DNA from 4 places in the Mesorhizobium sp. M0276 genome. Region 3 is predicted to be linked to each of the others. Evidence: predicted binding sites of a transcription regulator. Region 3 holds the regulator's gene; each other region holds the start of a gene.

Region 1 (7,749 bases), on a different contig from region 3:
CGGAATTGCGCGACAGGGTCAGATAGTCGAGCCCGACATCGTTGAGGAAGCGCAGCCGCTCGCGGATTTCCTTGAGCACACGCACTGCGATCTCGTTCTGCTTGTCGTTCAGCGAGGCGGGCAGGTCGGTGAACCACCGGTCGGCCTTACGGATGGAAAGCTCGGTGACTTCGCCGATGTGCTTGCCGGCGATCTTCACCGCCAGCGACTCGGGCTTCAGCCGATAGCCTTTGCAAGCCGGGCAAGGTGTGGCCGACATGAAGCGCTCGATCTCCTCGCGCATCCAGGCGGATTCGGTCTCTTTCCAGCGCCGCTCGAGATTGGGAATGACGCCTTCGAAAGTTTTCGTGGTCTTGTAGGAGCGCAGACCGTCGTCGTACTGGAAGGTGATCTCGCGCTCGCCGGTGCCGCGCAGGATGGCTTCCTTTGCCTCTTCGGTCAGGTCTTTGAACTTGTCGCCGAGCTTGAAGCCATAGGCCTTGCCGAGCGCTTCCAGCGTCTGCGCGTAATAGGGCGAGGTCGACTTCGCCCACGGGCTGACGGCGCCGTCGCGCAGCGAGATGTTTTCATCCGGCACGATCAAATTGCCGTCGATGGCGCGCTGGCTACCAAGACCGTCGCAGGTCGGGCAGGCGCCGAACGGATTGTTGAACGAGAACAGGCGCGGTTCGATTTCCGGAATGGTGAAGCCAGACACGGGACAAGCAAATTTTTCCGAGAACAGGATGCGCTCATGCGTCTCGTTCTTCGACTTGTTGACCGAATCCTCGCCGGTCTGGCTGGCGTCGAGCGGCTTGTCGGCGAATTCGGCGACAGCCAACCCATCGGCCAGCTTTAAAGCGGTTTCGATGGAGTCGGCGAGCCGTGTCGCCAGATCGCCGCGCACGACGATGCGGTCGACGACGACGTCGAGGTCATGCTTGTATTTCTTGTCCAGCGCCGGCACGTCGGCGATTTCATAGAAGACGCCGTCGACCTTCACGCGTTGAAAGCCCTTTTTCTGCAACTCCAGCAGTTCCTTGCGGTACTCGCCCTTGCGGCCGCGCACCATCGGCGCAAGGATGAACAGACGGGTGCCTTCCTCGACCGCCAGCACGCGGTCGACCATCTGCGAAACCGTCTGGCTCTCGATCGGCAGGCCGGTGGCCGGCGAATAGGGGATGCCGACGCGCGCAAACAACAGGCGCATGTAGTCGTAGATCTCGGTGACGGTACCGACCGTCGAACGCGGGTTCTTCGAGGTGGTCTTCTGCTCGATCGAGATGGCAGGCGACAGGCCGTCGATCTGGTCGACGTCCGGCTTCTGCATCATTTCGAGGAATTGCCGGGCATAGGCCGACAGGCTCTCGACATAGCGGCGCTGCCCTTCGGCATAGATGGTGTCGAAAGCAAGCGAGGATTTGCCGGAACCCGACAGGCCGGTCATGACAATCAGGCTGTCACGCGGCAGGTCGAGATCGACATTCTTCAGATTGTGTTCGCGCGCCCCGCGAATGGAAAGATATTTATGGTCGGCCATCGCCGGTCGCCGCCTCAGAATCTGGAATTTCCTGGAATGGCGAGTTTCCCAGCCATCCCCTATGTAGGTAGTTTTGCCGCCGCGTCGAGAGACGCCACAATTCCCAACAAAAGCGTTTAACCGTCTTTCGCGTAAACGGGCAAGCGGAAAGAACAAAGACCGAACACGCTCCTGACAAAGCTGTGCAAAAACTGACCTGTGCGTAATCTCCGGGCGATCACATTTTTCGGTATCTGTCTATTGCCGGTTGACGTCCCCGACACACGGGGGCAGACTCAGGCAGTCAACGAAGCCGGCCGTCTTTCGATGGTCTCGCCGCCCGGAGGCGGCCTGCGAGACGCCGCAGGCATTAGCGATTTGTGCTTCGAGACGACAACGTTGGAATGGACATAGGAGCGGAGCTATGACGCCACCGGATCGTCCCCCAGGGTTCCAGTTGTTACTGGAGCCGCGGCAGGCATAAGTGCCAGGGTCTAGCGTTTTCGCCACCCGACAAACCGTGACCTGCCATACTCCGTAAAAATCAGAGACTGCAGTCGGATCGTCGGCTGACGCCGCGTTGCATCCGAAATCAAATGCCGGCAGTACGCCCCCGGTAGAAGTTGGATTTGAGATCCAAAAAGGCCCCGTCCGTTTGCGCAAAGCACGGCGGGGCCATTTATGTGCGGATTGTCTTGTTGGCGATATGCCTGCGCGGCACGCCGGCACCACTATCAGTGGCGCGGCTGCCGGATTGAGCCGGCTCCGACATCGACGGTGATGCTGCCTGAAATCCTGACATCCGTGTCACCGATCTTGAACTGGCCGTTGCCGTTGCCGGGAAATGCGTCGTCGGGTTCGGGCTCGGGAGCCGGCTTGGCGATTCGATAATCGCCGGCCACGCCGGGCAGGGCCCTTTTTTGCGCTTGCGCCGAACTATCGTCTGCGAACGCCGACCCGATCGAGAGACACGCGAGCGCTACAATGGCGATCACACGGTGCAGCGTTCTGGGCGGATGAGTGTCGATCATCCCAGGATAATAGTGGCATGCCGCCGACGGGACCAGACCGACATCGTCAAATCTTCCAAAGCGTGTCGTGTTTCGAGAACGGATTCAGGCGACGCGTTTTAGCCCTTTGTCTTTATGCATGTCATTCTCCCAAAACCGGGCCACTTTGGGCGACCACTTGAGCGCCGGCGGGAATGCGATCCGGCCCACTTATGCCGCCTTTTTTCGTGTGTCGAAGACATGGTCGACGATGCCCCAGGCCTGGGCCTCGCGGGCGGTCATGAAGTGGTCGCGGTCCAGCGTGCGTTCGACCTCTTCATAGGTGCGGCCGCAATGCTGCGCATAGAGTTCGGCCATGTGCCGTTTCGTCTGGACGATGCGCTCGGCATGGCGCTGGATGTCGGAGGCCTGACCCTGGAAGCCGCCAAGCGGCTGATGCAGCAGGATCGTGGCGTTTGGCAGTGAGATACGACGCCCGGCCGTTCCTGCCATCAGCAGGAACGAGGCCATCGAGGCGGCAAAGCCCATGCACACGGTCGAGACCGGGCAACTGATGTATTGCATCGTGTCGTAGATGGCGAAGCCGCTGGTCACCACGCCGCCCGGCGAGTTGATATAGAGCGAGATCTCCTTGTCGGGATTGTCCGATTCCAGCGACAGCAACTGTGCGCAGACCAGCGCCGAGATGTCGTCGTTGATCTCGCCATTGATAAAGACAATGCGTTCGCGCAACAGCCGCGAAAAGATGTCGAAGGCGCGTTCGCCGCGGCTCGATTGCTCGATGACCATCGGCACCAGACTGGCAACACCGCTCATGATCTTCTCTCCATTGTCCCTGTTCAGGCTGCACGCAGCAAGCGGCGAGGCGTGTTTGCGGCGATTGGCTTGCGTGTACCGCTGGCATCGAGCGAAAGCCGGCAGCCTGTGCACGCCATGGCGACCGTGGGCATTGCCTTGCGGGCGAAGCCGTCATGAACAATGCGCAGATGGGTGCCGCCGGAAACTGTGGGGGCAAGTTTGAAGGTGACAATGCTGTCCAATGGGCTGTTGAGGCTATCCTGTAGCGTGGCGTCGCATGGCTGCTCCCGCCAGGAATAGCGCAGCAGCTTCTCCGGCTCGGCGTCGAGAATTTCGCATTCGATCGCTGCGTCCGGCCCGGCGAAGGCAAAACGATTGCCGGTCTGCGGTCTGATATCGTTCGGCATCAGCCAGGCGGCGAGCAACTCCGGCACGGTCAGAGCCCGCCATACCTTTTCCGGCGGCTCGGCAAGGTCATACTCGAATTCGATCGCATCGGGAGAGATCTCGCGATGGCTATCGGCCTTCATCGATCGAGCGTTTTTCATTGGTCCATGTCCTTCAAAACCGTCTTCAGTCTTTCGATGCGTTCCGGCCAGAAGGTCCGGTAGCGTTCGATCCAGGAGAGCAAGGGGGCGAGCCCTTGCGGGTCGGCGCGGTAATAGGCGTTGCGGCCCGCGCGGCGCTCGACCACCAGGCCGGCGCCGCGCAGCACCGCCAGGTGCTGCGATACCGCCGGTTGCGACACCGTCATGCCGGTGCGCAATTCCGATACCGTCATTTCGCCAGAGGCGAGCCGCTCAAAGACGGCTCGGCGTGTCGGGTCGGCCAGGGCCCGGAAAATCTCTGCTTCGATCATGGCCAAAGCATAAGTCTACACTTATTGATTTGGCAAGTGCTGTTTTCACGAGACTGCCGGAAGCCAGCGCCTCACTGCCCCAACAGGCCCATCAAACGTCGCCTCGAAGATCGGCGATGCGAGCACGGCGTGAATATGAAGCGTTCCGGTGCTGACGTTCTTGAACCCATGTTTCCTGTTTGCGGGAACAACCAAAGACTGGCCCGGTGTCAGGACGCGGTGCTCATCGTCGATCCACATCTCGGCCCTGCCGGCGATGACGGTCAGCACTTCCTCCACGGGATGCCAGTGCGTTGGGGCACCGACCGTGGGTTCGACCCATTGTTCGAATATGCAGAGTTGCGATGCACCGTTGCTGGCTGATACATGCATACGCGTTTCCACACCTGCTCGCCATTGCTCGCGCTGCTGGTCCTCATGGGCCACGAACTTCATTTGATCGTCCGGTCCATTCCCGATTTCATGGAAAATCTCGGACTGGGACACTACGTCTTGCTGACAAACATTGACAGAACGTCGTACATACAATAGAACGAAAAGAGAACAAAAAACGTTGTGGGAAAAGCCAGCCTTAGCAGGCGGCTGACGTCGGCAGCCTGTAAGGTGCTGCGACAAAAATTGGTTTCGGATAAGCGGAGAAATATCATGGCGGGTAGCGTCAACAAGGTCATTCTGGTCGGCAATCTCGGTGCGGACCCTGAAATCCGCCGGCTGAATTCGGGCGAACCGGTCGTCAACATCCGCATCGCGACGTCGGAAAGCTGGCGCGACAAGAATTCCGGCGAGCGCAAGGAAAAAACCGAGTGGCACAACGTCGTCATCTTCAATGAGGGCATCGCCAAGGTGGCGGAGCAGTATCTGAAGAAGGGCATGAAGGTTTACGTCGAGGGCCAGCTGCAGACGCGCAAATGGCAGGACCAGACCGGCGCCGACAAGTACACGACGGAAGTCGTGCTACAGAAGTTCCGTGGTGAGCTGCAGATGCTCGACGCACGCGGGCAGGGTGAGGGCGGACAGGTCGGCGGCTATGCCGGTGGTGGCAGCAGCCGTGGTTCCGATTTCGGCCAGTCCAGCCCGAGCGAAGGCTTCAATCGCGGTGGCGGCGGTGCCAAGAGCGGTGGCGGTTCGTCGCGCGAACTGGATGACGAAATTCCGTTCTGAAGACATACAATAGAGAGGCAACCGCCGGAGAGGAGCAATGTCGCTGGATCCGCTGCTTGCCGCGCCATCTCCTATACCCTGGCATGCCTTTGCGGCCTTCGCCGCATTGGCGATAGGGGCCACGCAGCTGGTGCTGCCGAAGGGAACCCCGCGCCACCGCATCGCGGGCTATGTCTGGGCCGCGCTGATGCTGGTCATCGCGGTCTCGAGTTTCTGGATTCATCAGATCCGCCTCATCGGCCCTTTCGGTCCTATCCATTTCCTGTCGATCCTGGTGCTGGTCACCGTGCCGCTGGCCGTGTGGCACGCCCATAATCAGCGCGTCGCCAAGCATCGCAAGGTCATGATTTCGCTTTACGTCTTCGCGTTGATTGGCGCCGGCATCTTCACCCTGTTGCCGGGCAGGGTCATGCACGACGTCGTCTTTGGCGTCGCGCGAGCCGGCCCGTGATCCGATTTAATTCTTGAGGCGGACGAACTCGAGTGGAAGGAAATGTCAGGTGAAAGCACGCGTAAAATGGGTCGAGGAGCGTACCTTCGTCGGCGAGTCCGGTAGCGGCCACAAGGTCGTACTCGGAACCGCGCCCGGGCCGGAAGGCAGGACGCCGGGCCCGAGCCCGATGGAACTGGTGCTGATCGGGACCGGCGGCTGTTCGGCCTATGATGTCGTCCATATTCTCGAGAAGGGCCGGGAAGCGGTCGAGGATTGCATCGTGGAACTTGACGCCGACCGAGCCGAAACCGAGCCCAGGGTTTTCACCCGCATCCATATGCATTTCGTGGTCAAGGGTCGGGCTCTTTCCAGCGACAAGGTCAAGCGGGCGATCGATCTTTCGATCGAGAAATACTGCTCGGCCTCCGCTATGCTGGCCAAGACCGCTACGATCACACACGACTTCGAAGTGATCGATACGGGGGTGAATAGGCAGTAGAGAAGCAGGGACGCCGCTCAGCCCGTCATCAGCGCCTTGATGCCGTCGGCGACGAACTGGACGGCAAGCGCCGCCAGGATGACGCCAAGCAGGCGGGTAAGGATCGAACGCCCGGTCTGGCCGAGGATGCGGTCGATGCGCTCCGACAGCACGAACACAAGGTAGGTGATGGCGAGGCAGACGAAGATGATGCCGACCAGGGCAGCCTGCGCGGCAAATCCCTGAAAGGAACCGGAGAGCAGCACGGTCGCTGAAATCGCGCCTGGGCCGGCGATCAACGGGATCGCCAGCGGGAAGGCGGCGATGTTGTGGATCATGTCCTTGGTGATGGCGACGTCGCCGATCTTCTCCTTGCGGTCCTGCCGTCGCTCGAACACCATTTCGAAAGCGATGAAGAACAGCAGAAAACCGCCGGCGACCCGGAAGGCCGGCAGCGTGATGCCGAACACCGACAGGATCGAGGCGCCGGCAACCGCAAACAGTGCCATCACCAGGAAGCCGATGATCGAGGCGCGGACGGAAACCTGCTGGCGCTCCTCGCGGTTCATGCCGCGTGTCACGGCGAGGAACAGCGGTGCCAGTCCAGGCGGATCGATGGTCACGAGAATGGTCACGAAGGCGTTGAACAGACTGTCGAAATTCGGCATTTCTGACCCCTCCCGCCGGGCCGTGCCCGCACCATGATAGTGGTAGAGCAAAGCCCGGTCGGTGGGAACCGTCAGCGAAAAAGTCGTTCGCGTATCAAGAACTTCGATGCCGGAGGGACACAGGGGGCGTGAACGATCGCGACGCTTTCATTCCATTCTGTGCGCCAGGAACTCGACTTCCAGCCGCCATGTCGCGCCATTGTCGTGCGAGCGCTCGCCAAGCCAGCGGAAGCTGTCTTCGGTGATCCGCGAAAAGCTCCAGCGCACGGAGGATCCGGTGCCATCATCGCCCACTTGCACGATCGTATCGCCCTCGGCGTGGCCGAGCTGGCGGCTATAATACTGGTTGCGCGGGTCGCTCCAGAAAATGTGCCAGGCGTCGGCAGTCGGGTCGTACAGGCGCAACGTCGTGCCATAGAACGTCCATTTGCCGAGCGACGGCGAGGGACCGGCGTCACGCGCGGGCAGGATCCAGACATCCTGAATCGCGCGGCCTTCCAGGACCCAGCCGAAGTGCACCTCGCCGCGCCCGGTCAGCACCGTGCCGTCATCAAGATGGCGCGAGGCATCGAACATCCAGGCGCCGACGAAGCGGCCGTAAAGGTTCAGTTTTTCGGCAAGCCCTTCTGCTGGTCCGGGACTGTGCAAGGCTTCGGCAAACGAGGATTGGTCGAACATAGCTCCGGTCTCTTCTTGTCAGGAGACCGGAGGAGTAGGCGGTGACGGGGTTCTAGGCTTGGGAAAAATTGCTATATTTCGGTCATGACAGCGACCACACGCTCACTCGCATCCGGACCTGGCTGGCAGGTATCGGATGTGATTTGCACGGCCAGCGCTGGTGATA
Region 2 (7,749 bases), on a different contig from region 3:
AGCCTCAGCGCCTGGCTATCGCTGCAGGCGCAAAGCCGTAAGGGAGCCACGGCGACGCCGGCCCTGGTCGGCGGCGTCCATGTCGTGCCGGAATTCCTCGGCAACCGCGCGCCCTTCGCCGATCCGGACGCGCGTGCGCTGCTTGCCGGGCTCGATCTCGACACCAGTCTCGACAGCCTGGTCGGGCTCTATGTCGCCGGCGTCTGCGGGTTGGGCTACGGTGCGCGCCAGATCGTGCGGGCCGAGCATGAGAAAGGCATCCCGGTGGACACCATCGTCGTCAGCGGCGGCGCTGGCCAAAGCCCGCTGGTGCGCCAGCTGCTGGCCGACACGACTGGCATGGTGGTGGTCGCGTCGACCTCGCCGGAGCCGGTGCTGCTCGGCTCGGCGATGCTGGGCGCTGTCGCCGCGGGAACCTACAAGGATGTCGCGGCGGCCATGGCCGGCATGTCGGAACTCGGCGAGGTCTATCATCCCGACGCTACGCTGGCCGGCTGGCATGCCAAGCGCTTCGCCGCTTTCGAGCTGCTGCAGCAAGCCGGCAAGGCGATCAGGGGTTAAACGGGCAACTTCTGTCCGGCTTTGTCAGGAGTGTGGCGAACACCGCTTGGCGATGATGCCGGAAGCTGGCAGCTTTGTTCTGTCGCGACGAGGGCAGGGCGGCAGGACCAGGAGGCTCGATGGCAGACGAAGCGAAACCGCCCGTGCCATTCGCATCGGATGCGGTGCCATGGACGGATTGGTCCGTCGTGCCACGCTTCAGCGTGCGCTACCGGCATTTGTCGCTGGCCGCGCTGGGCGAAAACCACCATGTCGGCGTGGCGATCGAGGAGTTGCCGGCGGGCAAGCAGAGCTCGCCGGCGCATTACCATATCCTCGAGGAAGAGCATGTCTTCATCCTCGAAGGGGCGCTGACCGCGCAGGTCGGAGACGCCGCCTATGCCATGAAGGCCGGCGACTATATCTGCTTTCCGGCGGGTGCGGCGGCGGGGCATTGCCTGATCAACACCAGCGACGCGCCGTGCCGCTACGTCATCGTCGGCGAGCGCAACCCGAACGAGGTCGTCGTCTACACCGCCTCCAACAAGGTTCTGGTGCGCGCGCTGGGCAGCCGCGCGATCTTCGATCTCGCGGCGACCCGAAGCTACTGGGATGGCGAGGACACCGGCCTTGCCGCCGGCGATCCGTTGCCGTCGGATGGCACGACCGGTGTCACTAGACCCCCGGCCGCGCCGATCCCGCCGATCGCCAGCGATTCCGTCGAATGGAAGGTCGAAGGCGAAGGCCCGCGGTTCGGCGGCCGGTCCAGGCATCTGACCTATGCCGCCTTGGGGCGGTCCGACTATCATGTCGGCATGCTGATCGAGGCGCCGGCGCCCGGCATGCGCCTGGCGCCCCGGCACTACCACATGCGGGAAGAGGAGCATGCGCTGATCCTGGAAGGGCAGGTGACGCTGCTGCTTGGCGAGGAGCGCCACGAGATGAAAGCCGGCGACTATGTCTGCTTTCCGGCCGGCCTGGCAGTCGGACATTCCTTCCTCAACAGCGGTAGCGGACCATGCCGCTATTTGATGATCGGCGAGAAAAATCCCAATGAGGTCTGCGTCTATCCCGATTCCAACAAGATGGCTGTCGACGCCCTGCGCCGGCGCGACGGCATTTTCGATATGGCAGCGGTGAGGCGTTACTGGGACGGCGAAGAGACGGAATGATGCCTCGCCGTTCCCTACTCACAAATCTTTCTCCGCCAGTTCCCTGAACTCATCGGGCACCGAACGCGCCGCTTCCAGCGCCACCGTGCCGTAGCCGACCGCCTGTTTGCCGAAGCGTTCGCGGATCTTGTCGATGGCGCGGTCGGCATCGAAGCGCGCCAGGCCTTTCCTCGAGCCCGGGCGGCGCTTGTCGTCGACGAGGCCGAGCGGCAGTTCGAGCTGCAGCTCGAAGCTTTCCTCGAGATGCGAGACCGAGATCGCCAGCAGAGAAATCAGCTTCTCGCGCGGGTGGTCGGCGAGCACGCCGCGCACCAGATCGCCGGCGACCTCGGCCAACATCGTTGTCGCCGAGATCGGCTGGTCCAGCGTGATCGAGCGCGTGACGGCATTGAGATCGGCAAAGCGAACGCGGACGGTCACCGTGCGGCCGGGTCTCGCCTTGGCGCGCAGCCGGCTGGCGACACGGTCGGCCAGATGCAGCAGCGTGGGCACGATGACCCGCTCCACGGCAGGTTTTTGGCCAAGCGCCGACTGCGCGCCGGCCGAATGCGCCCGGCGCTTCGTCTGCAGTTTGCGCGGGTCGCGGTTCCATGACAGGGCAGCGAGCTTTTCGCCGGCGGCGGGACCGAGCAGCCGCGTCAGCGCGCCGCTGTGGGTCCTGGCCAGCTCTCCGATTGTCTCGACGCCGATTTCGGCCAGCCGCGCCCTGGTCGCCGGCCCGACGCCCCACATCAGCCCGACCGGCAGATCGTGCAGGAAGGCGATCTCGGTGCCGGGCTCGACGATCACCAGCCCGTCGGGCTTGGCGACCTGCGAGGCGATCTTGGCCAGGTGCTTGGTGCGGGCGACGCCGATCGAGATCGGCAGGCCAAGTTCGGCGCGTACCCGGCGACGGATGATCGTTGCGATCTCTTGTGGGGAGCCGAACAGATGCGTGCAGCCGGCGACATCGGCAAAGGCCTCGTCGATGGAGATGCGCTCGACCAGCGGCGTGAAATCGTCGAGCACCTTGATCGCCGCGTCGCCCAGCCGCTGGTAGTGGCTGAAATTGCCGCCGACGAAGATCAGCTGCGGGCAGAGCTCGCGCGCCTTGCGCCCCGGCATGCCGCCGCGCACGCCGAAGGCGCGCGCCTCATAGGAGGCGGCGAGCACGACACCGCCACCGACCGCGATCGGCTTGCCGCGCAGCGACGGGTCGAGCAACTGCTCGACCGAGGCATAGAAGGCGTCGAGATCGGCATGCAGGATGGTGGCTGTGGTTTCCATCCGGCCGCACATCTACAGTTGCTGATAGACATGAACAAATAGAGAACAAAAGGGGGTGATTGTCAAGCAAGAGGTGATTTCTTGAAGCCCATCCGTAGCAGTGCTGCTTTTCTCAAGTCCGGAACTGCGACCGCCTAGACGATATGCTCCGCCAGCAGCGCCGCCTTCATGGCCTCCAGAGCGGGCTCGCCGCCCGCCGCCAGCTCGTCGGCGACCCGTGCGAGCTTGTCGTCGGCCTTGCGGTGCTTGCTTCCCCAGGCGCCAAGCGTGGCCAGCACGGGCAGCAGGTCGATGCCGGCCTCGGTCAGCCGATAGACTGTCTTCAGCCCATGCGTCGGGTCCTCGCTGCGGGTGAGGATGCCTTCGTCCTGAAGGGTCTGCAGCCGCTCGGCCAGCGTGCGCGACGAGATGCCCTCGTCGGACTGCAGGAATTCACGAAAATGCCTTTTCCCGGCGAAGACCAGGTCGCGGATGATGAGCAGAGTCCAGCGGTCGCCGAGCAATTCGAGCGACAAGTTGATCGGGCAGCCGGATCTTTTCCGCGTCGACATCTGTGGTTCCATTTTTAAAGCAATTTACTATTGATACCGTTTTCGTCCTGTGTCAATGGTTCCAAATGTAAACCATATAACGCTGGTCGCGACGGCTCACTGGGCGCACGCTTTAAGCCGGCACAAACCGAAGGAGAGTAACGATGAAAAAGCTGATCCTTCAAATGCAGATGTCGGTCGATGGCTTTGTCGGCGCCAATGAGGATCATGCCTGGCAGCTCTGGGAATGGGGTGACGAGAGCGCCTGGGACGACGAGCTGAAGCAGGACTTCAACGCCGTCTTCGCCGGCATCGACACCATCCTGCTCAGCCGCAAGATGGCGCAGGAGGGCTATCTTGCCCATTGGGGTAATGCGGCGAAGAAATTTCCGCGCGATCCCTTCTATGCGTTCGCGCAGCGCGTCGTCGACGCCCGCAAGATGGTGCTGAGCGACAAGCTCAAGCATTCGGCTTGGGAGCCGGCCTGGGAGCGCACGAGGGTGGCCAGCGGCGACCTGCCGCGCGAAATCGGTGCGCTGAAGGTGGGCGAGGGCGGTGACATGGCCGTCTTCGGCGGCGCCGGCTTTGCGTCGGCGCTGATCGCGGCCGGGCTGGTCGACGAGTTCCAGCTGTTCATCAATCCGGCGGTGTTGGGGGCAGGACGCCGGATTTTCGACCAGGGCGGTTTCCAAAACCTGCGGCTGCTCGGCTCGAAGGCCTATAGCTGCGGCATGGTGGTCAACCGTTACGGATCGGTGGGGTAGGGAGAGAGAAGATCCGGGACCTGACGTATCCTTTTTGTCCGCCCGTTCGTCTCTGTCCTTGAAGGTCGCGCAGCCCGCGATCCGTAACCCGGGAGACCAGCATGGCGAGCATACAGAGCGAGGCGAACAGGAACCACTACGCGACGATCGCCGCCAATGCGGGCAAGCTGACCAGCCCGCAAGCGATCATCGACCACAACGACACGCATTGGACAGCACTGACCGGCGAACCCGGCGGCGTCGACTATATCGAGGTCGATGCCGGCGGCGTGCCGGCGATGTGGACGGTGCCGAAGGGCGCCGACGAGGGGCGTGTGCTGCTCTATGCGCATGGCGGCGGCTTCATCGGCGGCTCGATCTATACGCACCGCAAGCTGGTCGGGCATCTGGCCAAGGCCGTCGGCTGCCGGGCGCTGCTCTACGACTATCCGCTGGCGCACCGGGCCAAGTATCCGGCCCAGCTCGATGCGGCGATGAAGGTCTGGAACTGGCTCGCCGATCGGGGCTTCGATGCCGGCCACATCGTGCTTGCCGGCGATTCCTGCGGCGCGATCCTGACCTATGGCGTCCTGCAGCGGCTGCGTGCGCAAGGGCGGCCGCTGCCCGTCGCCGCGCTGATCATCTCCGGCTGGTTCGACATGGCGCTGACCGCCGCCAGCTACGAGACCAACCGCGACAAGGACCCGGCCTTCGCCAAGGCCGCCGTCGACTGGCTGGTGACCAACTTCATCGGTGACCGCGACCGGCTCGATCCGGAGGTCAGCACTCTCTATGCCGACCTCACCGGTTTTCCGCCTGTGTTCCTGCAGGCCGGTGCGGACGAGACGCTGGTCGACGAAAGCCGCATGTTCGCCGAGCGTGCCAGGCTGGCCGGGGTCGAGACGCGGCTCGATGTCTTTGACGGCATGCTGCACTCCTTCCAGATGATGGCCGGCCGGGCGCCGGAAGCAGATGACGCGATCGGCCGCCTGGCCGCCTGGGTGCGGCCGAGACTGGGCTTGCCCGATGCCAGCAAGGCTGCTGGCGACAGGGCGGCCTGACCATGCGCCAGCTGATCGTGTCGAACTCTCACTTGTGGAAGCGTGGCGCTTGCGCAAAGGTGTGGTGATGCCGCGATGAACCAGCAGATCCGCAAATCCCGTCAGACGCCGCAAGGGATGCAACCGAGTCTCGACCCCGAAGGGCTGTACGACCTGCGCTACGCGGCGTTCCTGGCGACCGTCTCGCATCTGCGCGTCAGGTTGCACCGCTACTGCGCGCGCATGACCGGTTCGGCCCTCGATGGCGAGGACATCATGCAAGAGGCGCTGTTCGAGGCCTATCGCAAGATCGAACGGCTCGACGATGCGCAGGCGCTGCGGCCCTGGCTGTTCCGCATCGCCCACAACCGCTGCATTGACTACATCAGAAGCCGCCGCGCGCGGCAGCGGGCCGAGGCTGGCTATGCCGGCGACGACATCGTGCTGCCTGTCGAGCCCGCCGGTCCCGGCGCCGGCCGTGCCATCGAGCGGCTGGTCATGCACCTGCCGCCGAAGGAGCGCGCCTGCGTGCTGCTCAAGGATGTCTTCGACCATTCGCTTGAGGAAATCGCCGACCTGGTCGACTCGACGTCCGGTGGCGTCAAGGCGGCGCTCAATCGTGGCCGTGCCAAGCTCGCCGCCTTGCCGGCGCAACCGGGCGCAGCACCCGCACACGATCCCGAACTGGCGCGGCTGCTCGGCCGCTATGTCGAATTGTTCAACAGGCGAGACTGGGACGGGGTGCGAGCGCTGACCAGTGCCGATGCGCGGCTGCGGGTCTCGGATTGCTACAACGGCCTGCTGTCAGGCTCGCCCTACTTCATCGAATATGAGCGCAGCGAGCTGCCTTGGCGCATGCGGCCGGGCGTGATCGAAGGGAAGATCGTGCTGGTCGTCGACAGGCTGCATGGCGAGGTCTGGCGGCCGGCGTATCTGGTGCGGATCCACGCCGCCGACGGTCTGATCGACCGCATCGCCGACTATTATGCATGTCCGTGGATCCTGGATATGGTCTCCGAGGACGCGGAATGAAGCGCCCCTCGTCCATGACGCTCACTTGGCATCGTGAAAAATGATGCCGACCGTGTGGCGCATGCCAGAGCGCAGCCGGCTGACGCCGTGGCGCAGATTGACGCGGTAGTTGCCCTTGGTTCCCTGCACCGGCCGGTTGTGGACGGCGAAGACAACGGCGTCGCCCTGGCGCAACGGCACCACCTCGACCCGGCTCTGCATGCGCGGCCGCTGTTCGGTCAGCGCGAACTCGCCGCCGGTGAAATCGTGGCCCGGCTCGGACAGCAGGATTGCCACCTGCAGCGGGAAGGCGAGGTCGCCGTAGAGATCCTGGTGCAGGCAGTTGAAGTCGCCAGGCACATATTGCAGCAGAAGCGGCGTCGGCCGCGTCTGGCCTGCGGCATGGCATTGTTCGAGAAACGCGGCATGCGTCGCGGGGTAGCGCATGGCTTGCCCCATGCGCTCGTTCCAGCGGTTGGCGACCTCGGCCAGCTTGGGATAGAGCGCGCTGTGCAGGCCGCCGAGCAAGTCCGGCATGGGATAGCGGAAATAGCGGTACTCGCCCTTGCCGAAGCCGTGCCTGGCCATATGGATATGGCTGCGGAAATGCTGCTCATCCGAATAGAGGCCGGCGATCTGCCGGCACTCCTGCGGCGAGAGCAATTTCTCGATCACCGCACAGCCGAAGCCGTCGAGTTCGGCGGCAAGCGCCGGCCAGTCGTAACCGGCGATGCGTGTCTCGGCGGCTTCGACCACGCATGGGGCGACCTTGGCGTGGGCGTTCATATCGCAGCCTCCTTGTCGAGCAGAGTGCGCTTGCGCTCGACGCCCCAGCGGTAGCCGGACAGCGTGCCGTCGGTGTGGACGACGCGGTGGCAGGGAATGCCGAGCGCGATGGCGTTGCCCGCACAGGCCGTTGCCACGGCACGGGCGCCGCTCGGTTGGCCGAGCCGCCGGGCCAGCGCTGTGTAGGTGATGGTGGCGCCGCACGGGATAGCGCGCAACGCGGCCCAGACCCGTTGCTGGAATGGCGTGCCGTGGCGCATGTCGAACGGCATGTCGAGGCCGGCGGCCGGCGTTTCGACGAAGCGCGCGATTGCCGCGAGATCGTCGCGCAGGGCGGGCTCGTCTTCGACCAGCATCTTGCCGGGGAAGCGATGGCCAAGGTCCTGCCCCAGTGCGTCGGAATCCGAGCCGATCAGGATGGCGCAGATACCGATATCGCTGCGCGCCGCCAGGATGTTGCCGATCGCGGATTGCCCGATGGCGTAGACGATGGTGTCGAGGGTGGCATGGATGGTTGCCGGTGCGGCGATTTGAGTTTGCATGAGGTTCATTGCCTTTACTCCTTTGCCTGAACCCTACAGAGACGGCTTCTCGCAGTCACTCCGGTGCTTGCTTTCAAATTCGAATCTCCAAGGTAGGTGCTCTACGGCGCCCCCCTCTG
Region 3 (7,749 bases):
CGGCAATTCGCTTGGGGCAGCGTCGCATGCCGTTTTCGGCGAGCTGCAGCAGGCGGCCACCGAGGAATGGGCCAAGGATCTCATTCGGGCCTGGAATACAGCCGGATGGTTCGAGATGCCGATCGAACTCGGCGACCAGCTCGGACGCTTGATCGGGGCCGCAGCCGGACAGACTGTTGTCTGCGACACGACGTCGATCAACATCTACAAGGTGCTACATGCCGCGATGGAGATGCGGCCCGGCCGATCGGCCATCGTCGCCGAGGCTGACAGTTTTCCCACCGACCTCTACATCGCCGAAGGCGTTGCCTCGACCCGGGATGGGGTCCTTCTGCGCCTCGCGGGCGTCGACGCGCCAACCATCGAAGAGCTGATCGACGAAAGCGTCGCGGTGGTGCTGGTCAACCACGTCAATTACAAATCGGGTGAACTGCGCGACATGGCGGCGCTGACGCGCATAGCTCATGCGGCCGGAGTGCTGATCGTCTGGGATCTATGCCACACCGCTGGCGCTCTGCCAGTCGAGCTCGATCATGCAAAAGCCGATTTCGCTGTCGGCTGCACCTACAAGTACCTCAACGGCGGTCCAGGCGCGCCGGCCTTCATCTATGCCGCGCAACGCCACCACGGCGCGATCAGCCAGCCGCTCAGCGGCTGGTGGGGGCATGCACGGCCCTTTGCCTTCGAACGAGGCTATGTTGCCGGCACCGGTATCCGCCGCTTTCTGTGCGGCACGCAGCCGGTCCTGTCGATGCGGGCGCTCAAAGGTGCGCTCGCAATCTGGAACGACGTCGACGTGGCGGCATTGCGAAAGAAAAGCGTCGCGCTGACCGAACTGTTCATCCAGCTCGTCGAAGCGAAGTGCGGCGCCTATGGCCTCACGCTGGAGAGCACCCGCGACGCGACCAGGCGCGGCAGCCAGGTGTCGTTCGTTCACGATCATGGCTATCAAATCATGCGGGCGCTGATCGAGCGCGGAGTGATCGGTGACTTCCGCGCGCCGTCAACCATCCGTTTCGGATTTACGCCGCTCTATGTCGGCTACAAGGACGTGTGGCTGGCGGTCGAGGTGCTGGAAGACATTCTGCGAACGGATGCATGGAAGGACCAGCGTTTCGCCGTCAAGGAGGCCGTGACCTGACGCAGTCGTCCCAACTGTTGTCGCATCGTTGCCTCTTGGTCGGATGATGGAGGGACGAATTTCCAGTGCACAAATCCGGTTGCCGCTGCTGGCCAACACTGGCATCAACAAATTAACCAAGGTTGGCATTTTGGCTTCGTTTCGTTCACGGCAGACGAACGCATGGAAGGCTGGAAATGCCCCGTCGCGGATCCATGGGCAGCTCATGCCAAAGCTTGGGCCAACGATGGGCGGCAGCCCATTAACCATAACAATTTCAATGCCGGAAAGCGCCTTGTGACGGCATGCCGTGATCACCCAAGCGCGCTGGCGCGCGCCAAATAATTTCAGCGGCCTTAACAGATTCATTAAACTTTAAACGGTTGCAGAACACAACTGGAACATATAGTGTTTGTTCTGGGTTTGTTTTCTGATTCTGGTTTTAGGTACCCTGGGGGCCGCCATGCTGACACGCAAGCAACACGAACTGCTGATGTTCATTCATGAACGCCTGAAGGAAAGCGGCATTCCGCCATCCTTCGACGAGATGAAGGAGGCGCTCGACCTTGCCTCCAAATCCGGGATTCATCGTTTGATCACGGCACTGGAAGAGCGCGGCTTCATTCGCCGGCTGCCCAACCGGGCGCGCGCGTTGGAAGTGCTGCGGCTGCCGGATTCGATCGCGCCCGGCCTCAACGCGGCGAAAAAGTTCTCGCCTAGCGTCATCCAGGGCAGTCTTGGTCAGGCCAGTCTCGGCCAGGGCGGCCTTGGCCGGCAGATCAAGCCGGCGTCTTCACGGATGCCTTCAGCCGGCAATGACGACGACGTGGTCTCCGCCGTGTCGATCCCTGTGATGGGGCGCATCGCCGCCGGTGTGCCGATCGATGCCATCCAGCACCAGACCCATTCGATCTCGGTGCCGCCGGACATGATCATGGGAGGCGAGCACTATGCGCTGGAGGTCAAGGGCGACTCGATGATCGAGGCCGGCATCTTCGACGGCGACACCGTCATCATCCGCAACGCCGATACGGCGAGCCCTGGCGAGATCATCGTGGCGCTGGTGGATGAAGAGGAAGCGACGCTGAAGCGGTTCCGCCGCAAGGGTGCCTCGATTGCTCTCGAAGCCGCCAATCCGGCCTATGAGACACGGATTTTCGGACCAGACCGGGTCAAGGTGCAGGGCAAGCTTGTCGGCCTGATCCGCCGTTACTGAGGCAGCTGCGGTTTAACGACGGGCTTGTCCGGTCTCTTGAAGGGCGGCAGGCCCCTCGCCTCACGCGAAAACTTGCGTTGCACGTGCCAAGGCCGGTAGGGCCTACCCACCGCAAAGCTGACCGTTGCCGGCGTGGTCGCCGACTGGCGATCGAAGAAGACGGCAGCACTGCCATTGCGAGCCAGTTGCCGTTTGGTGATGACGAGAACCAGCGGGTTGTGACAAGCGTCATAGGCCGTCGCGTCGTTGATGACGATCAGGTCGGCGAAGCCGCAGGCTTTCCAGGTGTCCTTTCGGTCCTCGACATAGGCAATGATAGCTCCGGACGGATGCCTGGCGAGACAAACGCCTGATGTGCAATAGAATGGCGCTCCCGGCGGCATTTCAGCCGCATCCTCGACGTCGAATTGCCCGTCGCCTTCGTCGAACACCTCCGGCGCGATAATGCTTTCGGATGTCAGCGCACGCTTCCAGTTGTCGACGGTGAATTCGTTCGGCCTGGCCCGGCTGACCGCGAGTTCGCCGCCGCCAATCGGCAGCGCCACCAGCCTCGCATCCTCCGAGACCAGCACGTCAGGTACGCGCGTATCCGAGACGGTCAACAGGCCGGCAAGCGCGAAGGGAAGCGCTGCGAGCCGCAACCATGTGGTCGCCATCGTCGCGATGACCAAGGCAATCGTCACCAGCACGACGGATTGCTGCGAAATCAAACCGATTGCGTCGACTGGCGAACGCTCGGAAATCCATCCGGACATCGCGATCATCACCGTCAGGCCTTTGCCCATCAGATAGAGGGCCGGCCAGTCCAACCCGAATGGCATCAGCAGCGCGCTGGCGACAGCCAGGAACATCACGACTGTTACGATAGGCATGATGGCCAGGTTGGCGAACAGGCTGAGCGGCGACACACGCTGAAAATGCCAGATGGCAAACAGCGCCGTGGCGCTGCCGGCGATGATGGAGGTCATGGCAAGGCCGCCTGCCGCCAGCAGGAATTTTCGCGTCAGGAAGCCGGGCAAGGATCGCTTTGGCGGCGGTGGCCTCGCCTTCCCCGCACGATGATCCGCCCAGCCGGCATAGGCACCGACCAGCGCGGCCGTCGCGGCAAACGACATTTGAAAACTCGGGCCGACCACTTCATGCGGCGACACCATGATGACCGCGATCGCCGAGATCGCCAGATTGCGCATCGTCAGTGCTGCCCGATCAAAAAGAACGGCAATCAGCATCACCGCCAGCATGATGAAACTGCGCTCGGCGGCAACGACGACGCCTGAGATGATAAGATAGGCGGCGATCGAGAACAGTGCGGCAGCCGCAGCATACTTCTTGACCGGGCGACGCGCGGAAAAATCCGGAAACAGGGCGAAGGCGCCACGCAGCAAACCCATGATGGTGCCAGCGACCAGCGCCATGTGCAGTCCGGAAATGGAGATGATGTGATAGATGCCGGTACGCCGCATCGCCTCGTTCACGTCATCGGGAATGCCGGCGCGAACGCCGACGATCAGCGCCGCGGCGATCTCGCCTTCGGCGCCACCGACGCTGCCCCTGATGTGATCGGCAATGGCCTCACGGGCTTTTTCGATCCCCGAGGAAAGCCGGGCCGCCAACGGCATGTTATCGTCATCGGTGACGACAAGTTTTGGATTGCCGAGAAAGAAACCGCTGCCGCCGATGCCGGCGAAATAGCTGTCGAAGGAGAAGTCGTAGCTGTCCGGCCGCACCGGCCCGGTCGGTGGCAACAGCTTGGCATACCCAGTGATCAGGGAACCGGCGGTCATGTCCGCCGGGATATTGCGTGCCGAAAGCCGCACCCGCTCCGGCGCATAGCGCAGTTTCGGCCTTGCAGTCGATGCCACGTCGATTGTCAGCCGGATGCGACCGCTCTCCATCCGTTCGAGCGAGACGACCCGGCCGGTCACTTGCGTCGAGATTTCCGAGCCCAGCATCTGCGTTCCGGCTCGCCATGTCTCGACCTTCGCGGCGAGCAGGCCGAGTGTACACAAAAGCGCCGCCATGAAGGACAGATGGGTTTTCGGCCAGGAACGCGAGACCAGCGCACAGAGCCCCGCCAAGATGACAACTGCGACAGGCTTTGCGAAGTCCGGCTCCGCCACAAGCGAAAAATAGCCGATCGCCCCGCTTGCCAGGCAGACCGGCACCAGCAGGAAGGCCACGCCTCGGTCGAGTTCCAGGCCCGCCGCCATGGCCAGGCTATTGCGCAGGCGCGGCGGTGATATCAGGCCAATCTGCCGGCGCAAGCGCACGATCCTGCTGGCTTCGGCAGTTGGAACAGGGGCGGAGACACCGGCTTGCAAAGGCGCCTTGTCGGGTGCCGGCACAAGGGGCGATGGCGGCGGCAATGAAGCTGGCAGTGGCGCTGCAAACAGGGACCGCTCGCTGACGCCAATGACAGCGTCCTCGTCCTGATCCGAGCCCCAGCCTCGTCCAGCCATCGGGTCTGCCCCTTGCGCCCTCGACACCCTATGCTACATGAACGCCGGGCGCGCGAAAGTCCGCGCACCGCACCCGCTTCAGATGGTTTCCGAGAGTTACATGTCCGACAAGGTCGTCACCCGTTTTGCTCCCTCGCCCACCGGCTACCTGCATATAGGCGGCGCGCGCACGGCGCTGTTCAACTGGCTGTATGCAAGGCACACCGGCGGCACGATGCTGCTGCGCATCGAAGATACCGATCGCGAACGCTCCAACGACGCGGCGACGGCTGCCATTCTCGACGGACTTTCCTGGCTCGGCCTGACCTGGGACGGCGAGCCGGTGTCGCAGTTCGAGCGCGCGCCGCGCCACCGCGAGGTGGCCGAGGAACTCGTGCGCCTGGGCAAGGCTTATTATTGCTATGCCACGCCGGCCGAACTGGAGGCGATGCGCGAGGCCGCCAGAGCCAAAGGCCTGCCGCCCCGCTATGATGGCCGCTGGCGCGACCGTGCCCCCTCAGAGGCGCCTGCAGGCGACAAGGGTGCCATCCGCATCAAGGCGCCGACCGAGGGCGAGACGATTGTCCATGACCGTGTCCAGGGCGAGGTACGCTTCCCCAACAAGGATCTCGACGATTTCATCATCCTGCGTTCGGACGGCAATCCGACCTACATGCATGCAGTCGTCGTCGACGATCATGACATGGGCGTCACCCATATCATCCGCGGCGACGATCATCTGACCAACGCCGCGCGCCAGACTGTGATCTACAACGCCATGGGCTGGGCCGTGCCCTCGATGTCGCACATCCCGTTGATCCACGGTGCCGATGGCGCCAAGCTGTCGAAACGGCATGGCGCGCTCGGCGTCGAAGCCTATCGTGCCATGGGTTATCTGCCGGAGGCATTGCTGAACTACCTGGCGCGCTTGGGCTGGAGCCACGGCGACGACGAGATCATGTCGATCGACGATATGATCTCCTGGTTCGACATCGGTGACGTCAACAAAAGCGCGGCCCGATTCGACTTCGCCAAGCTGGAGGCGATCAACGGCGCGCATATGCGCCGCATGGGCAACGCCGAGCTGTTCGATATCTTCATCGCTACCCTGCCCTATCTCGAAGGCGGCTCGGCGATGGCCGCGCGTCTGAACGACAGCAACAAGGCGCAGCTGCTGGCCGCGTTGCCGGGCCTGAAGGAGCGCGCCAAGACGCTGGTCGAACTCGTCGATGGTGCTGCCTTCCTGTTTGCCACCCGGCCACTACCGATCGACGACAAGGCGGCCCTTTTGCTCAATGACGATGCCCGCAAGATCCTGCGCGGCGCTCACGAAGCTTTGAATGGGCTTACAAGTGATTGGACGGCCGCCTCGGCAGAGGCCGCGATCCGCGAGGTTGCCATGGCTGGTGGCCACAAGCTCGGCGCCGTGGCCCAGCCTCTGCGCGCCGCTTTGACCGGCAAAAGCACGTCGCCGGGCGTGTTCGATGTGCTTGCCGTGCTCGGCCGCGAGGAAAGCCTGGCGCGCATAGAAGACCAAATCGATTAGCAGCAATCTGGCCCAAGAAGATTGGCATTGAAAGGCGGGTTTCGCAGTGCAACATTAGGCCTTGGCCCAATCTGGCACGCACCTCCTGAAATGCGGTGGCGAATACGCGCATTGCGGTGATCTCAACGTGTCGCTCTGCAGAATTTTGCCTTTGCCGGCATGAGGAAACAAGAAGGAGTTTGCAATGACCGACGCTGCTAAAAAACTGGACTTGGGCGGCAAGGGCCAGGAGGCCACGGCAACACTTGCATTCGCCGGCAAGACCCACGAATTCAAGGTGAGAAGCGGTTCTGTCGGGCCTGATGTCATCGACATCGCTTCGCTCTACACCACCACCGGGGCCTTCACCTACGATCCCGGCTTCACCTCGACCGCAAGCTGCGAGTCCGAAATCACCTTCATCGACGGCGACGCCGGCATACTGCTGCATCGCGGCTACCCGATCGACCAGTTGGCCGAACACGGCGACTTCCTCGAGGTCTGCTATCTCCTGCTCTACGGTGAATTGCCGACCAAGGCGCAGAAGGACGATTTCGATTACCGCGTGACGCGCCACACCATGGTGCACGAACAGATGTCGCGCTTCTTCACTGGATTCCGCCGCGACGCGCACCCGATGGCGGTGATGTGCGGCGTGGTCGGCGCGCTGTCGGCTTTCTATCACGATTCCACCGACATCTCCGACCCGTACCAGCGCATGGTGGCGTCGATGCGATTAATCGCCAAGATGCCGACGATCGCCGCGATGGCCTACAAATACCACATCGGCCAGCCCTTCATTTACCCGAAGAACGAGCTGAATTTCGCAGCCAATTTCCTGCATATGTGCTTTGCCGTGCCATGCGAGGAATACAAGATCAACCCGGTGCTGGCGCGCGCCATGGAGCGCATCTTCATCCTGCATGCCGATCACGAGCAGAATGCCTCGACCTCGACCGTTCGTCTCGCCGGCTCTTCTGGCGCCAACCCGTTCGCGTGCATCGCCGCCGGCATTGCTTGCCTGTGGGGGCCGGCCCATGGCGGCGCCAATGAAGCGGCGCTCAACATGCTGGGCGAGATCGGCCATGTCGACAATATCCCGGAGTTCATCGCCCGCGCCAAGGACAAGAACGACCCGTTCCGGCTGATGGGCTTCGGCCACCGCGTCTACAAGAACTACGATCCGCGCGCCAAGATCATGCAGAAGACGGCGCACGAGGTTCTGGGCGAACTCGGCATCAAGGACGATCCGCTGCTCGACATCGCCATGGAACTGGAGAAGATCGCGCTGACCGATCCCTATTTCATCGAGAAGAAGCTGTACCCGAACGTCGACTTCTATTCCGGCATCACGCTGAAGGCGCTGGGCTTCCCCACCACGATGTTCACCGTGCTGTTCGCGGTCGCCCGCACCGTAGGCTGGATCGCGCAGTGGAAAGAGATGATCGAG
Region 4 (7,749 bases), on a different contig from region 3:
CGACGAGTCTTCTTTCGATCTCAGGCACCTTGCGTTTCAAAAGCCACTCGGCGTTTTTGACAACACGATCAAGCATATACGTGAAGAGGCGGGCGGGCGCACTGTCTGAGGTGCGCTCGATCGGTCGAGTCACGAAACGGGTCGGGTCGCTCCCTGATTGGGTGCGCCTGGCGAACGTCCTTGACCAGTCAATTCGCCCGCGCGGCGTCCCCCGCCTATCCTCAAGGACATGCTCTGTCGTCGACGGGGTGGCACGAAGAAACTCGGCGGCGTGGACGTCCAGGAACACGGCAACTTCATGGCTCAGTGCGAAATGCAGGCGACGAAGCAGTTCAAACTCCCCGCGCGGCAGGCAGGCGAAGGCTGATAGAATATCCGATGGTTTGTAGGAAGCTGAGAACCGTTTGAGCACGATCCAGCCGAGGCGGGAGACCCCTTGTAGAACGCGCTCATATTCGTCTGTCGACCAGTCCAACTAGAAAACTTCTCTGAACGTTCGCTGGAGCCGCTGCTTCTCCGTGTCGGTCTGGAGCAACTCCAGGAGCTGACCCTGTATCGATCCGAGGGCCTCTTGATCGAGGCCGTCCAACTGAGGGAGAACATAGGCCGTAACGGCGTCTATGAATGCCGCCTCCACTGACGCTTCGACACCGGCCATTCCGAACGAATGCTTCGTCCGCATGCTCATATAATCGACCAGGTCGCCCCATATCGCTGGACCTAGCGGCCGAGCTTCCTCGAGGATAGAGATCAGGCTGCTGACTAGTGCCTGCTCGTCAGCGTCGAGGCCCTTATTCTCGATCCACTCAATCAATTCGGCCTTCTCGGGGATGCCAACGTGTACGACGGCGAATCGCCGCACAAAGGCGGTGGAAAGCTGAAAGAGAAGGTTTCGGTCGAAGGAATTCATGGTGGCGATGATCCGCCAGTCTGCTCCGACCGTGTATTGGCCCGTCGATTCCACATAGGACGACACGGTGGAGTTGCGGTCAAATCCAAGGGAGACATTGTTGGCGCCCTGTTTGAACGGCATGACCACATCATGCCCTGAAAGCACCGTGAAAAGCTGACCGAAGGCCTTGTCAACGTCGGCACGGTTCAGTTCGTCGATCACCAGCCATTTGTTCTCGCGCAAGGCCTGTAGGAACAGCCCTTCCTGAAACACCAGCGCGGAGTCTTTGGGCGACGGCATGTACCCACCCAGAGTATCAAACGTCGTCCAGTCGGCCGTCGCCGTTGTGAAGACCCGGCCCGCCGAAGCCGGAAACGAGAATGCCACTGCGAACTTCTCGCTTACCATCGCGAGACGCTTTGCCAAAGTGGACTTCCCGGTCCCAGGCGGACCAGTCAGGATTAGATGCTTTCCGGCGCGCAGCAGGGTTACGAGTTGCCTGAGCAGAGACTCTGGCAGGAGCAAATCCTCTCGGATAAACTCAATCAGATCGTCTGGAAGATCCTCGATCACGCTTTCGGGTTCCGACGTAGCGGTGACCTCATTCCTCCCGGTGGTTGGTGCAATCTCTAGGAGAAACTCCGCAAATTGCTGTTTGTTTAGAGGCTCATTCGCGAAAAAGTCCGTCGGGACGTTGTCGCTTTTGACGAAGAAGGCGTCTTCCTCGTCTTGGGTAATATTGTAATCGCTTTTGAAGGTGGCCACGACGTCATCAACGGAAGCGGCGTCCTCAAATTCCCTGTAACGCAGTGCCCACGCAGCAATTGCCTCTATCGGAACCTGAAGTGGTTTGGTCTTGGATCGACGCAACCCGGCTTGTGCCTGCTCGATATAGTCGTCCAAGAGGGTAAGATGCATTCCATTGTCTGTCTCGATACGCATTAGGCGTGGAAACATCTTGTTCCGCCCAAGCGTCGAATAAATCCCTGACCGGGGATACCCTTCTCGCTTCCAACCCCTGTCGAAGGGGTTCAGGTAAGGGTGCGCCTGATCGATCGGCCTACCGTCGGCGCCGACGATACCCATTAAGTCGCGCGCGGCCGGCTCAGTAGATTTTGTATTAATTGTGATTGTATGACCGAGGTTGAGGCCCTCATGCTTAAGAATCAAGAAGTCCACTATGAGGTTGTCAGCGCTGTCCTCAAGCTGCTCGGCGGCCCATTTTAAGGTGCTCAAAGATAGGAATTTCGGCATCACGACTCATCTGGTATGACCGAATCAAGTTTCATCAATATGCGTAAGCAAATGCAACCGGACTCTTGAAAAGAGTCGCCTCGCTGCAGCCCTCCCAGCGAAACATCCACTCAGTATGCTCTTGAGCTATGCAGCCGCAACTTCTGGCAATTCCTCCCAACGCGTAGTGAAACACGGAGATTTCCGGTCGAACTTCGTCGACCAGGACGGTTTGAGGCCGGCAGCAGCTGGAACAAGGGTATGGCGGCCGAACCTTAAATTGATCGCATCCAAAGCCTGGTTGAGGCGGGCACGCTGCGCCCGGTCGATCGTCGCCAGCATCGACGTCTGCACCATCGTGATCGGCACGAGCTCGGTCAACATGATGCCGGCCTTCGCGTAGCGGTAACCCTGCCCCCAGGCAGCCGCTGCCGCTTTGGTCGCGGCTGCGACGAGCTCCTGGGTGTCGTCGGTCGGCTCGAGAAACTCGACCGGCTTGCCGGTATGGCTCCATTTGTCGCCATTAAATGCATTGGTGTGCATGAACACAAATCCCTGGACGGCACAGAGCCCGTGCCGGCGAAGTTTCTCGGCCGCGCGGGTCGCATAGGCCGCTACCGCTTGCTGCATCTCCTCCAGCGACGTCACCGGCCGGCCGAAACTCCGCGTCACGGCAATACCCTTTCGTCCTGCAGGCAGGGTTTCCAGCGCCAGGCAGGCAATGCCGTTCAATTCGTGAATCATGCGCTCGCCGACTACGGTGAGCAACTGACGGCCGCGCTTCGGGTCCAAGGCGCGCAGCTGCCCGACGGTTTCCACGCCGATCGCCTTCAGCTTGGCGGCCGAAGCAGCGCCCACGCCCCACAATTCGCCCACCAGCGTCGCCGGCAGAAACTTTTCCCGTGTCGCCAGGTCGCTGAAATCACAGACGCCATTGAGCTCGGCATGGTTCTTTGCGGTGCGGTTGGCCAACTTGGCCAGCGTCTTGGTCGGTCCGATGCCGACACACGTGGGGATGCCGGTCCAGGCCCGGACAGTTTGCCTCAACTGCTGCCCGTAGGCGACGTAGTTGCCGCTGCCTAGACCGGTGATGTCGAGGAAGCTCTCGTCGATAGAGTAAACCTCCACCACCGGCGAAAACTGGTGGTAGATCTCGTTCATCCGCCTGCTCATGTCGCCATAGAGAGTGTAGTTGCTGCTGAACACCGCCACATGGTTCTTCCGGCACAGGTCGCGGATCTTGAAGAATGGCGCGCCCATAGCAATGCCCAGGGCCTTCGCCTCGGGTGTCCTAGCCACCGCACAGCCGTCATTGTTGGACAGCACAATCACCGGCCGACCATTCAGCGCCGGCGCGAAGGCGCGCTCACAACTGCAATAGAAGCTGTTGCCGTCAATCAGCGCGAAAACCCGCTCTACGCGCGGGGTTTGTGCAGCGTCCACGTTACCACCCCCCAGATTTCGACCTGGGAGACGTCATCCATCGGAAACGCTGGCATGTCCTTGTTGGCAAAGGTCAGGCTTGGCGGATTGCTGCGCCGGAAGAGTTTCAGGCTGGTTTCGCCGTTGATCACGGCCACAACGACAACGCCGTCTTTGGGTTTGACACTGCGGTCCACCACGACGACGTCGCCGTCGAAGATGCCCACGTCGCGCATCGAACTGCCCCCGCCACACGCCACAGGAACGTCGCCGGCTTGTTTTTGACCAGGATACGGGTGAGATCCAGCTCGCCGTCGAGAAAATCATCGGCCGGACTCGGAAACCCCGCGCAGATCCGCGTGCCCATTACGGGCAGCACAATCGGCCACTCGGAAGGCTGGCCTAGGTAGGCGACGAGGGAATGATCGCTATGCATGGCAGGAACATAACAGGAACATATTCCTCCGCCAACGGAATTGATTGTTGTTCGGAATTCAGGGTGCCCCGCACCCCTGCCTGACCGGCGAGGTCCGGGGATAGCACGGGCAAGAGGGGTTGGGTGCGGCCGCAGGCGAAGCCGAGGCTCGGCCCTCTTGAGCGTGCGAGGGGCAGCGCCCCTTACGTTGCCTGGTGATGACGCCTATCAGCACCGCTGCCCTGTCAGGTGACTGCTCAGTACACTCTCGCGCCGAACCATAAGCCCCTGCGAAAGGCTTACCGGTACCCGTTTTTACGGTCTTTGCTCACCGCACCTGCGATGAGACCGATGTTTGTATTCAAAAAATGAATACCCACGAGAAATTCCGGGCTCACGAGTCCATGTTCCTGATCCACAACGCAGCCGACCGTCATGGTGGAATCGTCGAAGCTGACGAACTGCCGCGCTTTCACAATATCGAAGGTGCATTGGCACGCCATGCATATGCCGCTTGGCGCTTGATGATGCTGCAGACTGGCTCTGCCCTGAAATACGAGGTAATCGGCCCCAAGGGTCGCCTGCCTTGAGTAGCGACATACGCGGTCACCTTAGGTGGCCGCGTATGTGTTTTCAAAGTGTGTAGCGGCTGTTTTGCGGAGCCATTCGAGGCCCTCCGCTACCGAAGCGGCTCCTTCTCCCACCATCAGGATGAGCGTGTCCGGACTGCACAGGGGCGCCAGTATGCTGGGATTTTGCTCTGGCTGCCCATAAAGCTGGAACGCATATTCGATAGCGGGAAACTGCTCTTTTACCGCAAACTGAATACGGCGCTGGGCCGCCAGGTGCATGATCCAGAAGGCGAGCCGGTCAATCTCAAGCGGCTGATCGGCCTTTTTCAGGCAGAAGCTGACGGTGAACCGGGGATGTGCCGTGAAAATCGCAATCTCCTGTAAAGTGGCCGTGTCAGGCTTCGAGCAGGAGATCCAGGTCACTTCGACGCGCTGGCCGGCATATTCAAGCTCGTCGATCCAACTGACCAACGCGGCGCCCCAATGCGACACCGCTTCAAATTTCACGTGGCTGAAAGTGATCGGGCTCACGGCTATACGCACGATCGGGCGCACCGCGCGTTGATCCGGCCGAGTGTCGACCATGCAGTCCATTTCGCCGCCAAGGAAGCGCGGAACGTCTGGATAGGCGCCGGCATAGTCAAATGACCAGCGCGGCGCCAAATCGGTCTTCGTCAACGTGGCGTGGATGTTCAGGTCGCGAACCAGCTGATGCCGGCCGGCCGGCCACCCGTAGCGTGCCAGCGCCACGGCCTCGTCCCATGTTCTGGTCCCCAGCTCAAGGTCGACTGACCGGCTGGCGCGCTGCTTCCATTGGCTGGTTTCCCGCGCCGCGAGGGCTATCACGTCCTCAGCGTCGGTAAAACGGTGATGGATGGTCGGCCGATACTTCCAGTCGCCAGGGATCAGGTTTCGCGGATCTTGGAAACCGTATTCCGATCCAGACCGCGCCATACCACCATCTCCTCGACATCGTCTTCAGTCATGCTTTTGTGTCTCAGCAGCTTTGCTCCCATGATCGAAGCACGCATCGAAATGACGTGCCGTATGGAGAGTTCTTCAGTGCGCGCCCGCCACCGCTGGACCTTGTCGACCCAGTCGTTGTTGCCGGCCAAGCGCCGCTCCATGTCCTCGTCGTAGTCGACGTAAATCACCACAAACCGGTCCAGGGTCGCCGCATCCAGCTGGTTACGGCCGACATAGCTATGGTTGGCGCCGCGTCCGTAAGTATTGGCGGCTGCGATGCAAATGAAGTCCGGGGAAGCGGGGACCGGCTCGCCCGACGATGGAAAATCGCAGTACCCGTTAGCGATCGCGGTGTTTAGGGCGACCAGCGCTTGCGGTGAGGAAGCGTCGAGTTCGTCGAACAGGTAAACACCGCCCTTGGTATAGGCGTTATAGAAGGGTGTCGGTGTGTAGTTGCCGGCAGCGTCGCGAAAGCCGAGAAGCTTGTATTCGCTCTGGATGGGTCCGTTGTAGTAGAACGGAACCCCAAGCGTCCGTGCCACATCCATCGCAATCTGGGTCTTGCCCGATCCGGCTGGGCCAACCAGGAGCGCATTCGCACCCTTGGTCTGGCAGACGGTTCTCACCTGCCTGAATATCTTGTGAGCCTTGATGATAGGCGTGACCGTGCCGTCCTTGCGCTCGTACTTCACGACATGAGGGAATTTCTCGGCGATCTCCTTATCGACCAGCTGCGAGATTTTGTCGTTGATCTCCTCCTGGATGTCGTCGGATTCGATCCGGTTTCGCAGGGCCTGGTCCATGAGTTCGCCGGCGTTCTCGGCGATAAGGTCCTCGGTGTTGCGAGCGATAATGGCCTGGGTTTCGGCTCGCGATAAGATCTGGGCGACCTCCGCAACAACACCCTGATTCAACGCCATCTGCACCGAATGGCTCGCCAGGTGAGTGGAGATCTGGGTTCCAGACATCTGCTCTAAAGCAGCTTTGAAGCGCATTGCGGTGGTGGCTACGATTTCCCGGGCGATTTCCGTCCGGTTAAAGAAATCAGGAAGTAGCCGCTGTATGGCCTCCAGCCCTTTTGTATTGAGCTCGGCCTCGATCGTTGACATGATTTTGTGGATGACCGCCATGGACGAAAAAATTTCGTCGATTTTTTTGGCAACCATAGGATTGATGTCGGTCGTACCGAGATTTCCAGCTATACCGTCCGCGATGGCTGTCTGAAACTCTCGTGTGGCTATAAACTCCTTGAATTCCGCCCGAATCTTTTCTGTATTGCCGAACATACCGCCCCCAAATCACTACGCCCGAGAGCTATGTGGCACAAACTACCCTTCCCAGACAAATGCCTGTTCGCGGTTGAAAATCACGCGCACATCGGCGACATAATACTCCGTCTGCTCATACGCTGCGGTCTTCACCGGAACCGGCGTGTTCCGAAACACCACCACCGGTTCGAGATACTCCTGCAGAAGCCAGACCGACAATGTGCGCCACTCACGCCAGCCTTCCAGGCGCTCGATATAGCCGCGCCGGACCAGTATCGGCGCGGTAAACTCATGCAGCTCCTTGGCATCCATTCCGATGACATCGAAGAAGTTGGCCTGCATGTGGCTGTTGACCGAGACGGTTTCGCCGAGCCTCGGCAGTTCCTCAAGTTCGGTGCCGGCAAGCACAGCGTGGCCTTCACCAAGGGGCAGCGCCATAACGACGTCGTTCAAGTCTTGGCCACCGTAGCTGCCTGCGGCAAGACCGGCATGGCGGCAGATCTTCGCGGCGTACTGATCGAAGATGGGAGCGGGCATTGGATGTTCTGAGGCTCTACGGCTGGATTTTTCGGAAGAGTTGGTGGCTCGGCTGGAAACTCGTGACCTTCATCCTGTCGAGGTTCTATAAGACTGCGCCTAACAAATCACAGCCGGCCCGCGACGTGCAACCGTCGCCGGCGCCGGTGCCCAACCAAATCATGCAACGCGAAGGCGGGTCACCGGTTCAGGTAATTCAGAACACTATGCCGCCCGCGGCCGCGGCGATGCCCGCAACTTCCATGCCCGCGGCGGCACCCTCCTCCGCTGCCACGTCGGCGCGGTCACCGGCAGCCATTCTCGGCCGTCCCGACCACATCATTTATGCGACCACGGGCAGCCACCTGATGATTCCGCATCCCCGATCGACCGAGCTGCTGGAACGGCTGGATTATTTACTCTACGTCGCGGCCCACAGGAACGGACAGCCCTTCTCTGTGCCGC

Evidence for each region. The regulator LexA, encoded in region 3, represses DNA repair genes until DNA is damaged. The targets are predictions, from matches to a motif close to TGTTCNNNNTGTGTTCNG.
Region 1: NKJ01_RS26030 (single-stranded DNA-binding protein) is a predicted target of LexA. The motif match lies at 4,694-4,711, and genes of this name have one in related genera.
Region 2: dinB (DNA polymerase IV) is a predicted target of LexA. The motif match lies at 3,009-3,026, and genes of this name have one in related genera.
Region 4: NKJ01_RS32450 (LexA family protein) is a predicted target of LexA. The motif match lies at 3,987-4,004, and genes of this name have one in related genera.

The regions. Positions count from the first base shown of each region.
Region 1 is NZ_JAMYSC010000039.1:46,734-54,482, reverse strand. It holds gene uvrA (excinuclease ABC subunit UvrA) at 1-1,519, opposite strand, end outside; gene NKJ01_RS36510 (hypothetical protein) at 2,233-2,400, opposite strand; gene NKJ01_RS26050 (ATP-dependent Clp protease proteolytic subunit) at 2,719-3,324, opposite strand; gene NKJ01_RS26045 (SRPBCC family protein) at 3,348-3,854, opposite strand; gene NKJ01_RS26040 (ArsR/SmtB family transcription factor) at 3,851-4,165, opposite strand; gene NKJ01_RS26035 (cupin domain-containing protein) at 4,211-4,600, opposite strand; gene NKJ01_RS26030 (single-stranded DNA-binding protein) at 4,811-5,326, shown strand; gene NKJ01_RS26025 (DUF2306 domain-containing protein) at 5,364-5,777, shown strand; gene NKJ01_RS26020 (OsmC family protein) at 5,827-6,258, shown strand; gene NKJ01_RS26015 (MarC family protein) at 6,276-6,905, opposite strand; gene NKJ01_RS26010 (hypothetical protein) at 7,053-7,583, opposite strand; gene NKJ01_RS26005 (helix-turn-helix transcriptional regulator) at 7,668-7,749, shown strand, end outside.
Region 2 is NZ_JAMYSC010000016.1:17,280-25,028, forward strand. It holds gene NKJ01_RS14640 (FGGY-family carbohydrate kinase) at 1-561, shown strand, start outside; gene NKJ01_RS14645 (cupin domain-containing protein) at 681-1,712, shown strand; gene dinB (DNA polymerase IV) at 1,731-2,978, opposite strand; gene NKJ01_RS14655 (winged helix-turn-helix transcriptional regulator) at 3,113-3,529, opposite strand; gene NKJ01_RS14660 (dihydrofolate reductase family protein) at 3,673-4,272, shown strand; gene NKJ01_RS14665 (alpha/beta hydrolase) at 4,374-5,312, shown strand; gene NKJ01_RS14670 (sigma-70 family RNA polymerase sigma factor) at 5,388-6,323, shown strand; gene NKJ01_RS14675 (2OG-Fe(II) oxygenase) at 6,345-7,088, opposite strand; gene NKJ01_RS14680 (methylated-DNA--[protein]-cysteine S-methyltransferase) at 7,085-7,639, opposite strand.
Region 3 is NZ_JAMYSC010000035.1:42,736-50,484, reverse strand. It holds gene kynU (kynureninase) at 1-1,141, shown strand, start outside; gene lexA (transcriptional repressor LexA) at 1,584-2,336, shown strand; gene NKJ01_RS24695 (ComEC/Rec2 family competence protein) at 2,330-4,795, opposite strand; gene gltX (glutamate--tRNA ligase) at 4,896-6,320, shown strand; gene gltA (citrate synthase) at 6,505-7,749, shown strand, end outside.
Region 4 is NZ_JAMYSC010000075.1:11,791-19,539, forward strand. It holds gene NKJ01_RS32435 (hypothetical protein) at 1-475, opposite strand, end outside; gene NKJ01_RS32440 (AAA family ATPase) at 476-2,146, opposite strand; gene NKJ01_RS32445 (Y-family DNA polymerase) at 2,273-3,568, opposite strand; gene NKJ01_RS32450 (LexA family protein) at 3,541-3,783, opposite strand; gene NKJ01_RS32455 (hypothetical protein) at 4,367-4,552, shown strand; gene NKJ01_RS32460 (DUF7192 family protein) at 4,574-5,488, opposite strand; gene NKJ01_RS32465 (AAA family ATPase) at 5,440-6,786, opposite strand; gene NKJ01_RS32470 (hypothetical protein) at 6,829-7,305, opposite strand; gene NKJ01_RS32475 (hypothetical protein) at 7,305-7,749, shown strand, end outside.